2 regions of the Cohnella hashimotonis genome follow, and region 2 is predicted to be linked to the other one. Evidence: riboswitches for the same ligand, from Rfam matches in the RefSeq annotation. Region 2 holds a riboswitch; the other holds the start of a gene.
What was found. A riboswitch is a leader RNA that binds a small molecule or an ion and turns the genes downstream of it on or off. The one in region 2 is predicted to bind glycine.
Positions count from the first base shown of each region.

Region 1: it holds a riboswitch for glycine, as region 2 does, so the genes downstream of both, gcvH (glycine cleavage system protein GcvH) here and gcvT (glycine cleavage system aminomethyltransferase GcvT) in region 2, are expected to answer to the same signal.

Region 1 covers NZ_JAGRPV010000001.1:6,855,208-6,861,258, reverse strand. The annotation lists gene KB449_RS27260 (cache domain-containing sensor histidine kinase) at 1-716, shown strand, start outside; gene KB449_RS27255 (response regulator) at 716-1,963, shown strand; glycine riboswitch at 2,384-2,492, shown strand; glycine riboswitch at 2,496-2,576, shown strand; gene gcvH (glycine cleavage system protein GcvH) at 2,670-3,062, shown strand; gene KB449_RS27245 (hypothetical protein) at 3,560-4,306, opposite strand; gene KB449_RS27240 (gluconate 2-dehydrogenase subunit 3 family protein) at 4,432-5,208, shown strand; gene KB449_RS27235 (GMC family oxidoreductase) at 5,231-6,051, shown strand, end outside.
Region 2 covers NZ_JAGRPV010000001.1:3,045,181-3,051,231, reverse strand. The annotation lists gene KB449_RS12280 (erythromycin esterase family protein) at 1-597, opposite strand, end outside; gene KB449_RS12275 (threonine aldolase family protein) at 655-1,761, opposite strand; glycine riboswitch at 1,872-1,976, shown strand; glycine riboswitch at 1,980-2,076, shown strand; gene gcvT (glycine cleavage system aminomethyltransferase GcvT) at 2,192-3,301, shown strand; gene gcvPA (aminomethyl-transferring glycine dehydrogenase subunit GcvPA) at 3,311-4,669, shown strand; gene gcvPB (aminomethyl-transferring glycine dehydrogenase subunit GcvPB) at 4,666-6,051, shown strand, end outside.

The sequences.
Region 1 (6,051 bases), 3.8 Mb from region 2:
AGCAGATGGACAACTTGATCGAACGAGAAAAGCTGCTGTCGATCAGCGAGAAAAACGCCCAGCTGCAGGCGCTCCAGTCTCAGGTCAACCCGCACTTTTTGTTTAACACGCTCGACATGATCTATTGGCTGCTCGACGAGCGGGAGAACGACCGGCTTGGGCGCCTGATCCTGGCGCTTTCTCGGATTTTTCGGTACAGCAGTGACTGGGAAGAGGCCTCGCGCGCGCCGCTCCGGCTTGAGCTCGAGCAGCTGCGCCACTATCTCACCATTATCGAGACGCGGCTCGGCGGTCGCGTTAATACCGAGATCGAGGTGGAGGAGCGCTGGCTCGGCGCCCAGGTGCCGAAGATGATCCTGCAGCCGATCGTGGAGAACGCCGTGAAGTACGGGCTTGAGCCGCTAAGCCGAGAAGGCGTGCTACGGATTTGCTCGGAGGAGACGGAGGACGCGCTCGTCATCGTCGTCGAGGACAATGGCGTCGGCATGGACGAGGAGACGCTGCTTCGCATCCGGCAGTCGTTGGAGGATGCGGCCGCGGCGCCGGCCCGGCAGGAGGATGCCGCAGGACGCCGGGGTATCGGGCTCGCGAACGTGCACCGCCGCATTGCGCTGATGTACGGGGAAGGGTTCGGGCTTCGTATCGAGAGCGAATGCGAGCGCGGCACGAAGATTATGGTTTCGTTTCCGAAACCCGCAGAAGAGGGGGATTCTTGATGAATATTCTCGTCGTCGACGACGAGGAAGTCATCCGCAGCGGCATCGAGCGGACGATCTCCCGCGGTTTCCCCGAGCATCGCGTCCTGCTCGCGGGGAATCCGGAAGAAGCCGTACAAGCGCTTCGGACCAAGCATGTCGATCTGGTGCTGACCGACGTGCTGATGCCCGGCATGACGGGACTTGAGCTGATGGCATTTTCCCGTCGCATGCAGCCGCAGGTGAAGTGGGTCGTCATCTCGGCGCATTCGGAGTTCGCGTACGCGCAGGAGGCCGTGCGGCTCGGCGCCAGGGACTATATGCTCAAGCCGATCGGCAAGGAGTCGCTAATCGGACTGATCGACGAGCTTGCGCGCGAGATCGCGGAGGAGAGCGAGCGCAACAAAGAAGCCGACCTGATGAAGCGCAATCTGCGGTTCCTTCGGGAAGGCGTATTCGCGCGTTGGGCGTCCGGTCTCGACCTGGGCGGCATCGATATCGCGCCGTTCACGGAGAGCCACCCGTACTTCAACCTGCTTATGGTGCGTCTGGACAGCGATGCCGATACGAAGCTGGAGCACTTCATCGTAGAGAACGTGCTGACCGAGCTGATGGATTCCGCCGGCAAAGGCTTCGTCGCGAGCATTGACGCGCACAGCCTGCTTGGACTCGTGACGCTGCGGGAGGAAGCTGGGCTCGGCCTGCTCGTCGACAAGCTCCGCACCCATCTGAAGCGTTACTTGAAAACGCCGTTCCAGGTGCTGCATTCGGGGCGCATCGACGATCTGGCAGCCGTGCCCGGCGAGGTGCGCCGCATGCGAAGCGCATCGTCCGCGCAGGTGTACGATCACTACGCGAGCGGGGGAGAAAAGGCGATCGAGGTCGCGGTTCAGTACATCCATACGCATTTCGGCGAGGAGATCGGACTGGAGAAAGTGGCGTCGATCGTGTACCTGAACCCGGTCTATTTCAGCCAGCTGTTCAAGCAGAAGGCGGGGACGGGCTTCAAGGAGTACGTCACCAACCTGCGAATCTCGCGTGCGATGGAGCTGCTGGGCGGCTCGGAGCTGAAGATCGGCGATATCGCGGAGCGGGTCGGCTATCCGGACGTGCGCCACTTCTCCCAGGTATTCCGCAAGAAGGCGGGCTGCACGCCGTCCGAGTACAGGCAGGAAATGAAAGGCGGCGCCGCAATTGAATGCGGACATTCGCAGGAGGCAAGCGGGCGGGAGGAGCGCGGGACGGAGGATGAAGAGAGGCAGGAGTAGGAGGATGTGCAAAGGAACCCAATCCACTGAAGCGACCTAGCCGCCACCAATCTTACTAAACCGTCAAGCGCATCCAATCACCGAAGCCACCGAAGCCACCGAAGCCACCGAAACCACCGAAACCACCGAAACCACCGAAACCATCGAAGCCACCGAAGCCTTCCAGTCCTCCCCGCAGCGGACATAGCATCCGCTATTTCGCCGCAAAGCGCTTAAAATCAAGCCTTACGGACACCAGATTCTTTATTTATGCAGTTAGCGTTTCATTGCGCTTCATTTTAAGCAATAGCGGATGCTGTGTCCGTTTTATTCGTCGACGCAGCTTCGATGACCAGTAAAAGTTTGTTTGATTCAGCCAAATCGATTGACATCCATTCCCCGCGTGAATTAAGCTATCCGTGTAAAATCTTATATTTGCGGATGACGATGGCAGGGAGAGACTGCGCCGACGGCGCGGCACCGAAGGAGCAAGTCCGCGGCCGGCCCGCCGCAGGATCAAACTTTCAGGTAAAAGTACCGCCATCCGACGCGCCTCTGGAGAGAGCGAACAGCCACCAAAGGGGTAAGGGCGGAGCGAACGCCCCGTCTAATCTCTCAGGTACCCGGGACAGAGCATACGGCAGCTTGCCGTTGCTCTGTCCTTTTTTGCCGTTCGGCGCTTATTGCGGCAGGCAGCGGTGCGACCTTAAACGAGAGGATGACGAAGATGAGCGAGATCAAGGCTGGTTTGGGTTACACGGAGGAGCATGAGTGGGCGGAGGCGACGGCGAGCGTCATTCGGGTTGGCATCACCGATTATGCGCAGAGTCTGCTCGGAGACATCGTCTTTGTCGAGCTGCCCGGAGTAGGCGATGCGCTCGCGGCGAATCAGCCGATGGGGACGATCGAGTCGGTCAAGACGGTGTCGGATCTGTTCAGCCCGGTGGACGGAAAAGTCGTACGCGTGAACGAGGAGCTGCTGACTGCGCCGGAGAAGGTCAACGCGGACCCCTACGGAGAAGGCTGGATCGTCGAAGTCGAGGTGGATGGCGATCCCGCGGAGGCGGTCGGCGGTCTGATGGATGCCGGGCAATACGAGACATTCCTCGCGAGCAAGTAGCCAGACTTTTACGCAGACGATCAATGACTGAAGCTGTAAGCTCGGAACGGCCTGCTTCATGATGCGGGGATAAAATATCGCCTTCTGTAAACCAGTAGCTAAATGCCTGCATCCGTGCAGGCTTTCAGCCGATTTGACGAGCGGAAGCGAAAATGCCTGCAAATCAGCATCTATTTAGCTGTGAAACCCGAAAATCACAAAGGGAAAGAGATCAAAGCCTGCAGATTCGCATCTTTTTATTGTTCGAAGTCTGTCATGTAGAAAAAGGATGTAAATTTGCAGGCATTCATCTGTTCCCCTCCGGCAGGCGAATCGCGCTCACGGGAGGCATTGTCCGATCGCGCATCGCTGCCGGCGTCACTCTGGAATTTGGCGCGGTCTGTAATGCGTTCAGACGGTCGGCGTCAGGCCGCTAACTGTATAGGCTACTGCCAAAGAACCGCCAGGCGATCTTCCCTGGCGGCTTTTTCCTATGTCTGCTTTCAAATATCTCCGAATTACTTCCCATCCTTCGCCGCGCCGGCCAGCCTCATCAGCTGCGCGATCTCCTGATCGTGGCTGCCGGACGTCCCGTCCGCGCCTTGCGACCGCAAGCGGTCGATCAGCGCGACGGCCTCGGGGCCGGCGACGGTGACGATGCGTTCGCCGAAGCCGCGGTCTTTCAGCCATTGCTCGGCTGCGGCCAGCGTATCCGTCCTGTCCGTGTCGACTGAGCGTATGCCGATGCCGCCGTGCGGACCGGGCTCCGGTCCTTTGCCGGACAGGCCGCCGGTATTGCTCAGCAGCTTGCGCTGAAGGTGATCCGTCGAGGACGCGGACGGTCCCCGGTCCTTGGCCGCGAGGAACACCGTATCGTTTGCCACGAGCACGCGAACGCCTGCCAACCCTGCGCCGGCAAGCTCGGCCTCCAGGTCCGACGAGGCGCCGCGCCCGCGCAGCCCCGAGCTGCCGATCCGGCTCAGCACGCCGCTGCCCATGCCTTGTCCCGACGCGCCGTATTGGTTGGTCGTCCTCGTCTTCTCCCGGTCGACGCTCGGGATGACCGCCGGATCGTGCTGTCCGGCGATCTGCGGCCGCTGCACGGAGTGCAGCTTCAGCCGGTCGTCTACGATGCGCTGCGCGTCTGCCGCTTGCTTGACCGACTGCTCGCGCAAGCTGTGGCTCTGGCAGGCGGCCAGCGTCAGTACGCTTGCGGCGCAAGCGATCGCGAGCATCCGGCGCTTTGTTGCGATTGCGGTTGCCATGGCGAATCTCCACCTTATATTGGATTGGTTTGAAGTTAGCATAGCCAGCCGCCCGGAATGCATAAGGACTTAATTTTGGAAAAAACTAATCGGGAAAATCCGGAACGAAAATTGGAGGTGAAAGGATGGCTGACCAGAATCACAAAGGCGGCTCCGGCCATGACAACGTCGAGCAGCCTTCCCGGCGGAAATTTCTCGTCCAGGCCGGCTATGCGGTCGGCGGCGTCATCGTGGGCGGGGCGCTCGGCAGCCTGATCCGGCCGTCGAAGAAAACGGAGAACGCTCCCCAAACGGGCGAAGGCACGGCTGCGGACATCAAGAGCTACAATCGCGCGCCAATGTTCTTTACGCAGGAGCAGCTTGGCATCGTATCGGCGGCTACGGAGCGGATCTTTCCGGCAGACGACGCCGGTCCCGGCGCGCTCGCGCTCGGCGTCCCGTTTTTTATCGACCACCAGCTGGCGGGAGAGTGGGGATTCAATTCCAGGGAATACATGTCGCCTCCCTTTTACGCGGGAGAGAAGGTGCAGGGCTATCAGGGCCGCTTGAAACGGCGGGAAATGTTCGAGATCGGACTGCGGGAATTGGAAAATTACAGCCAGACGAAATTTACGAAGGGCTTCTCGGAGCTCGCGGCCGAGCAGCAGGACGAGGTGCTGAAGGCGTTCGAGTCCGACGAGGTGAAGCTGACGACGATCTCGGCGAGCGGTTTTTTCAAAATGCTGCGGAGCAGCACGCTCGAAGGCGCGTACAGCGATCCGCTGTACGGCGGCAACGCGGACATGAACGGCTGGAAAATGCGAAGCTACCCCGGCAACCAGATGAGCTACACGGACGTCATCGACAAGGACTTCGCGGTCATCGCGCCGAGCAGCCTGCAAGACCATCTAAGCGCCCACTAAGGCGGAGAGGACAAGACCAACTATGGCCAAAACGCTGCCGAAAACGGACGTCGTCATCGTGGGCGTCGGCTGGGCGGGCGGCATCATCGCCGCCGAGCTGACGAAGAGCGGGCTGAACGTCGTCGGCCTGGAGCGAGGCAAGGAACGCAAGACGGAGGACTATTTTATGGTCCACGACGAGCTCCGCTATGGACTGCGGTACGAGCTGATGCAGGATTTATCGAAGGATACGGTGACTTTCCGGAGCACGGAGAAAATTCGCGCGCTGCCGATGCGCTCGTACGGCTCGTTCCTGCTGGGCGAAGGGCTTGGCGGAGCCGGCGTCCACTGGAACGGGCAAACTTATCGCTTCCTACCGTACGACTTCGAGATTCGTTCCAAGACGATCGAGCGGTACGGCAAGAACAAGATTCCGGACGGCATGACGATTCAGGACTGGGGACTCACCTACGACGAGATGGAGCCGTATTACGACAAGTTCGAGAAGCTCGCCGGCATCTCGGGCGAGCCCAACCCGCTCGGAGGGAAGCGTTCGGCCGATTATCCGACGCCGCCGATGAAGAAGTCGCCCGCGCTCAGCATGTTCAGCGACGCGGCGTCCAAGCTCAAGCTCCACCCGTACATGATGCCGTCGGCCAATCTGTCGGAGCCCTACACGAATCCGGACGGCATCTCCCGCGCCGCCTGCCAGTACTGCGCGTTCTGCGAGCGCTTCGGCTGCGAGTACGGCGCGAAGGCGGACCCCGTCGTCACCGTGCTTCCCGTGGCGCTGAAGACGGGCAAGTTCGAGATTCGCACGCATTCGCAGGTGCGCCGCATCCTTCACCAGGGGGGCAAGGCGAC
Region 2 (6,051 bases):
CTCCGTTTCACAGCCCTCGCCATAGAAATTGGCCGCGATTCCGTACTGCTGCTCCTCTCGTCCGTGCGGCTCGAAGCATTCGAAGGCGCGTTTGGCCGCCTCCAGGTCGGTGCCGTCTTTTTGCGCGAGGTACTTCAGAATCTCGTCCATCGACTCCCACAAGCTGTACAGATCGATGCCGTAAAAGCCGACCTTGTCTTCTTCGGCCTTGCCGTCGTTATAAACGCGAAGCCAGTCTGCGAACGCCGCGATCTCGCGATTCGCCCACATCCAGGTCGGCCAGCGCGCAAAGTCGCGGAGGGCTTCCGCGGCGATCGTGCCGGCTGCGTCGTCGCCTTTTACATAACGGTTCAGCACATAACAAGAAGGCCAGTCGCCCTCGACGGCAATAAACTTGAAGCCCTTCTCGACGATAAGCCGCTTGGACAGCTCGGCCCGCTCGACGTAAAACTCGGACGTGCCGTGCGAAGCTTCGCCGATCAGCGCGAATTTGGCTTCGCCGGCAAGCTCCACGAGCGCTTCCGCGTAGGCTGCCCCTAGAAAAGGCGTCGCATGGCGCTCCAGGGCTTGAAGCGCTTCGAATTCGTTTTTGCGCATATCGGTCTCCTTCGCTTTAAGACAAACGCCATTCCCGCATTAGGATGCGCGCTAGCTCTAAGCCCGATACCCGTCTTCCTGCAGCTTTTCTCTCAGCAGCGCGAACGCTTGGCGCAATCGGTCATCCGGTACCGCCGCAAAGCGGTCGCCGATGCTTACCTCATAGGCGCTGCCACCATCCTCAAGCCCCTGGACCCAAGCGGACAAGCCGACTCCCGTCGCTTCGCATACTTCCACCAATAGCGATTCCAGCGCTTCCTTCTCCAGGTCCGCTTGGACATGGAACATATTGGACGCCGGCACCGCCGGGACCGTACGGATCGGATCCCCGCAATCGTTGTACATGGCCGCCAGCGTCTTCGCTTCCTCGTAATACTGCGCCATTCTGCCGATTCGCTTGTCGAAGTAGTATTCGGAGCTGATCACATACGGATACAGACTGATCAGATCGCCGCCATGCCTGCGCTTCCAGATCTTCGACCGCGTGGTCAGCGCTGCGTCCCCCGCCAATATCGCTCCCGCGATACCGCCCAGTCCTTTGTAAAAAGAGACGTACACGCTGTCGAACAACGCGCAAATTTCGGCGGCAGACTTCCCGTAATGCGGCAAAATCTCGAACAGTCGCGCGCCGTCCAGATGCAATCTGATGCCGCGGCTGCGGCAGTAAGCGGCAATTTTCTCAAGCTCCGCATAGGGCGGCAGCTGACCGCCGATCTCCCGCTGAGGCAGTTCGAGCAGCAGGCATGCGACGTCGTCGCCAAGCAATCGGACATCCGCCGGCCCGATGAGCCGGTCGCGCTCGGCCAGCAGCACGGTCTCGATCCGGTGCAGCTCCTTCAGGCCGTCCTCCTCGTGAAGCTCCAGATGACTAAGGGGATGGTAAGCGACCTTCCCTTTCCCCGTCTCGTCGCAGTGAATCCGCAGCGCAATCTGCTGCGCCATCGTGCCGCTCGGGAAAAATACGGCCTCCGGCTTGCCGAGATAAGCGGCCATTTTCGCCTGAAACCGCTCGATGATCTCCCCTTTTCCGTACATATCGCTGCTCGCGTCCGCATCCGTTCCCTCGAATGCTTCCATCAGCACCTGGACGTTCCGTTTGCCGTGGCCGACGATCGGATACTTGCTGTTTTGGAATGCATCCGCCAAAGTCATGCTGTCGTTCATGTCGATGCCTCCCTGATTTTCGGTTCTCCCAGTATACCATGCAATTTACCGTTGACACTTCCTCCCAGACTCATGTATGAATAGATTGTAACGACAAAAGCATAGTGCGGATGATGGCAGCGGGAGAGATCGCCCCTGATGAACGTGGAGGCGGCGCCGAAGGAGTAACCCTCGCAAGAGGAGAATCTCTCAGGCAAAAGGACCTTTGCCGGACGCGACTCTGGAGAGCATTCCGCGGCGGGACGCGGGATCACCCACGGGGAAACTTGGTTCCGGGTACGGATTCAAGGTAACTCTCAGGTACAAAGGACAGAGCGAAAAGAGGACGCAGGCAGCTTCGGCTGGGGGCGCGCTTTCTTTTTGCGGCTGTCCTTTTTTGCGTCGAAACGGGATCGATCGAGACTTTGATTCAAGGAGGCGAACGACCACGATGACCGAATTAAAAAGAACCCCGCTCTACACGGTCTATGCCGAACTTCCCGGCATCCGCTGCATCGACTTTGGCGGCTGGGAGCTTCCCGTGCAATTTTCGGGGATTCAGAAGGAGCATGACGCGGTTCGTCAGCAAGCCGGCCTGTTCGATGTCTCCCATATGGGCGAGTTCATCGTGACGGGCGGCGGCGCGGAACGCTTCCTGCAGCGGGTGACGACCAACGATGTCTCGAAACTGACGGACGGCCAGGCACAGTATACGCTCATGTGTTACCCGAACGGCGGCGTCGTGGACGACCTGCTCGTCTACCGGATCGCTGCGGATCATTACATGGCCGTCGTGAACGCCGCCAACATCGACAAGGACTTCGCATGGATGCGATCCCATCTCTTCGGGGACGTTTCCCTCGAAAATGCTTCAGACCGCTACGCCCTGCTCGCCCTTCAAGGGCCGCGCGCTGCCGATATCCTGGATGCTGCCGGCGCGACGCATGACGTTTTGGCGCTCCCCTCCTTCCGCTTCAATGAGCAAACGCCGCTGGCCGGCGCAGACGTGCTGATCTCCCGTACAGGATACACCGGCGAGGACGGCTTCGAGCTCTATGTCCCCGCCGATCGGGCGGCAGACGTCTGGCACACGCTGATGGCTGCGGGAGAACCGTATGGACTCGTGCCGGCCGGTCTCGGCGCCCGCGACACGCTCCGCTTCGAAGCGCGCCTGCCGCTGTACGGGCAAGAGCTGTCCGACACGATCACCCCGCTGGAGGCGGGCGTCGGCTTCTTCGTCAAGCTGGACAAGGAAGACTTTATCGGCAAGGACGCGCTGGTGAGACAGAAGGAAAAAGACTTGCCCCGCAAGCTTGTCGGCATCGAGATGATCGACAGAGGCATCCCCCGCTCCCACTACCCCGTATTTGCGGGGGATCTGCGGATCGGCGAGGTGACGACGGGAACGCAATCTCCGACGCTGAAGCGCAGCTTGGGGCTTGCCCTGGTCGACGCTGCTTACGCCGCGCCCGGCACCGGGGTCGAAGTAGATATTCGCGGCAAACGGCTGAAGGCCGAAGTGATCAGGACGCCTTTTTACAAGAGACTGCCCAAGGAGTGATGAATCGCCATGCCAAATCTCCATCGATACATCCCTATGACCGAGCAGGACCAGGCCGACATGCTGGAGACGATCGGCGTCTCGTCCGTCGAGGCGCTCTTCCGCGACGTTCCGGAGGCCATTCGTTACCGCGGCACGCTGCCGATGTCCGGCGCGCTCGACGAGTTCTCGCTGCTGGAGCATATGAAGGCGCTGGCCGGGCGCAACGCGGACACCGACCGCTTCAAGAGCTTTCTCGGCGCCGGCATCTATGACCATCACCTTCCCGTCGTTATTAATCACATGATCTCCCGCTCCGAATTTTATACCGCCTATACCCCCTATCAGCCTGAAATCAGCCAAGGCGAGCTGCAAGCCATCTTTGAATTTCAATCGTACATTTGCGAGCTGACCGGCATGAAGGTCGCCAACGCCAGCATGTACGACGGCGTCACCGCGCTGTCCGAAGCGGGCGCGCTCGCCGCAGGCGCCACCAGGCGCAAGCAGCTGATCGTCTCCCGCGCCGTCCATCCGGAAGCGCGCGAGGCGCTCCGCACGATGGCGCGCGGGCTTAATCTGGACATCGCCGAGATCGGCTGCGCGGACGGCGTCACAGACCTCGCCGCGCTGCGCGAAGCGGTCACGGACGACACGGCGGCCGTGCTCGTCCAGTCGCCGAACTTCTACGGCGCGATCGAGGACCTGGCCGCCATCGAGCCGATCGTCCACGGCGTCAAGGGACTGCTCGTCGTCAGCGCCAATCCGATGGCGCTCGGCCTCCTCGAGACGCCGGGCAAGCTTGGCGCGGACATCTGCGTCGGCGACGCGCAGCCGCTTGGCATCTCGCAATCGCTCGGCGGCCCGACCTGCGGCTTCTTCGCCGTTGCGGAGCCGCTCATGCGCCGGATGCCGGGACGCATCGTCGGCCAGACGACCGACATCGACGGCAAGCGCGGCTTCGTCCTGACGCTGCAAGCCCGCGAGCAGCATATCCGCCGCGAGAAGGCGACGTCCAATATATGCTCCAATCAGGCGCTGCTCGCCTTGTGCGCGTCGATCTATCTGTCGACGATGGGCAAGCAGGGATTGCAGGACGCAGCTCGGCTGAATCTGCAAAAGGCGCATTACGCAGCCCGCGAACTGGCGAGGCGCGGATTCGCGCTGCCGTTCGGCACACCGTTCTTCAACGAATTCGTCGTGAAGCTGCCGTACGGCGTCTCCGTCCGGGAGACGAATCTGAAGCTGCTGTCGTCGGGCTTTCTCGGCGGTTACGACCTGGGCATCGCGTATCCGGAGCTGGCAGGCCATATGCTGATTGCCGTTACCGAGAAACGCACGCGTCAAGAAATCGACAGCTTCGCAGCCAAATTGGAGGAGGTGGCCGTATGACCGCATCGACGAATGCAGGACCGACAGAAAAAGCATTGATTTTTGAACTGAGCAAACCCGGACGCGTCGCTTATTCGCTGCCGCCATGCGACGTGCCTGAGGTTCCGGCCTCCGAGCTGATACCTGCCTCCATGCTGCGCGAGACGCCGGCCGCGCTGCCCGAAGTGTACGAAGTCGACGTCGTCCGCCACTACACCGAGTTGTCCCGCCGCAACTTCGGCGTCGACAACGGCTTTTACCCGCTCGGCTCCTGCACGATGAAGTACAATCCGAAAATCAACGAAGATACGGCACGCCTTGCCGGTTTCGCCAAAATTCACCCCTATCAGCCGGAGGAGAGCATTCAAGGCGCGCTCGAGCTCATGTACACCCTGCAAAACGACCTCGCCGTTCTCACCGGCATGGACCAGGTCACGCTGCAGCCGGCAGCCGGCGCTCACGGCGAATGGACCGGCCTGATGATGATCCGCGCCTATCACGAGAGTCGCGGCGAGCATCGGACGAAGGTAATCGTGCCCGATTCCTCGCACGGCACGAATCCCGCGAGCGCGACGGTCGCCGGATTCGAGACGGTCACGATCAAGTCCGACGAGCGGGGCATGGTCGACCTGGGGGCGCTTCGCGCGGCGGTCGGCGGCGACACCGCTGCGCTCATGCTGACCAATCCGAGCACGCTGGGGCTGTTCGAGGAGCAGATCGTCGAGATCGCGGCGATCGTCCACGATGCGGGCGGCCTGCTTTATTACGACGGCGCGAACTCCAACGCCATTATGGGCATCGCCCGGCCGGGCGACATGGGCTTCGATGTCGTGCACTTGAACCTGCACAAGACGATGAGCACGCCGCACGGCGGCGGCGGGCCGGGCGCGGGCCCCGTCGGCGTGAAGAACAGGCTGATCCCCTTCCTGCCGAAGCCGATCGTCGCCCGCCGCGAAGACGGCACTTATTTTTTCGACTACGATATCCCTCAATCGATCGGACGCGTCAAGGCATACTACGGCAACTTCGGCATCCTTGTCCGCGCGTACACGTACATTCGGACCTATGGACCGGAGGGCTTGCGCCACGTGTCCGAATGCGCCGTATTGAACGCCAACTACATGATGGCCCGCCTCGCGCCGCACTACGAGATTCCGTATCCCGGCGTGTGCAAGCACGAGTTCGTCATGTCGGGCCGGGGCCTCAAGCCCTATGGCGTGCGCACGCTCGACGTCGCCAAGCGGCTGCTCGACTTCGGCTACCACCCGCCGACGATCTATTTCCCGCTTAACGTCGAGGAATGCATCATGATTGAGCCGACCGAGACCGAGAGCAAGGAGACGCTCGACGGCTTCATCGATACGATGATTCGGATCGCCGAGGAGGCTCGCACGAACCCGGAG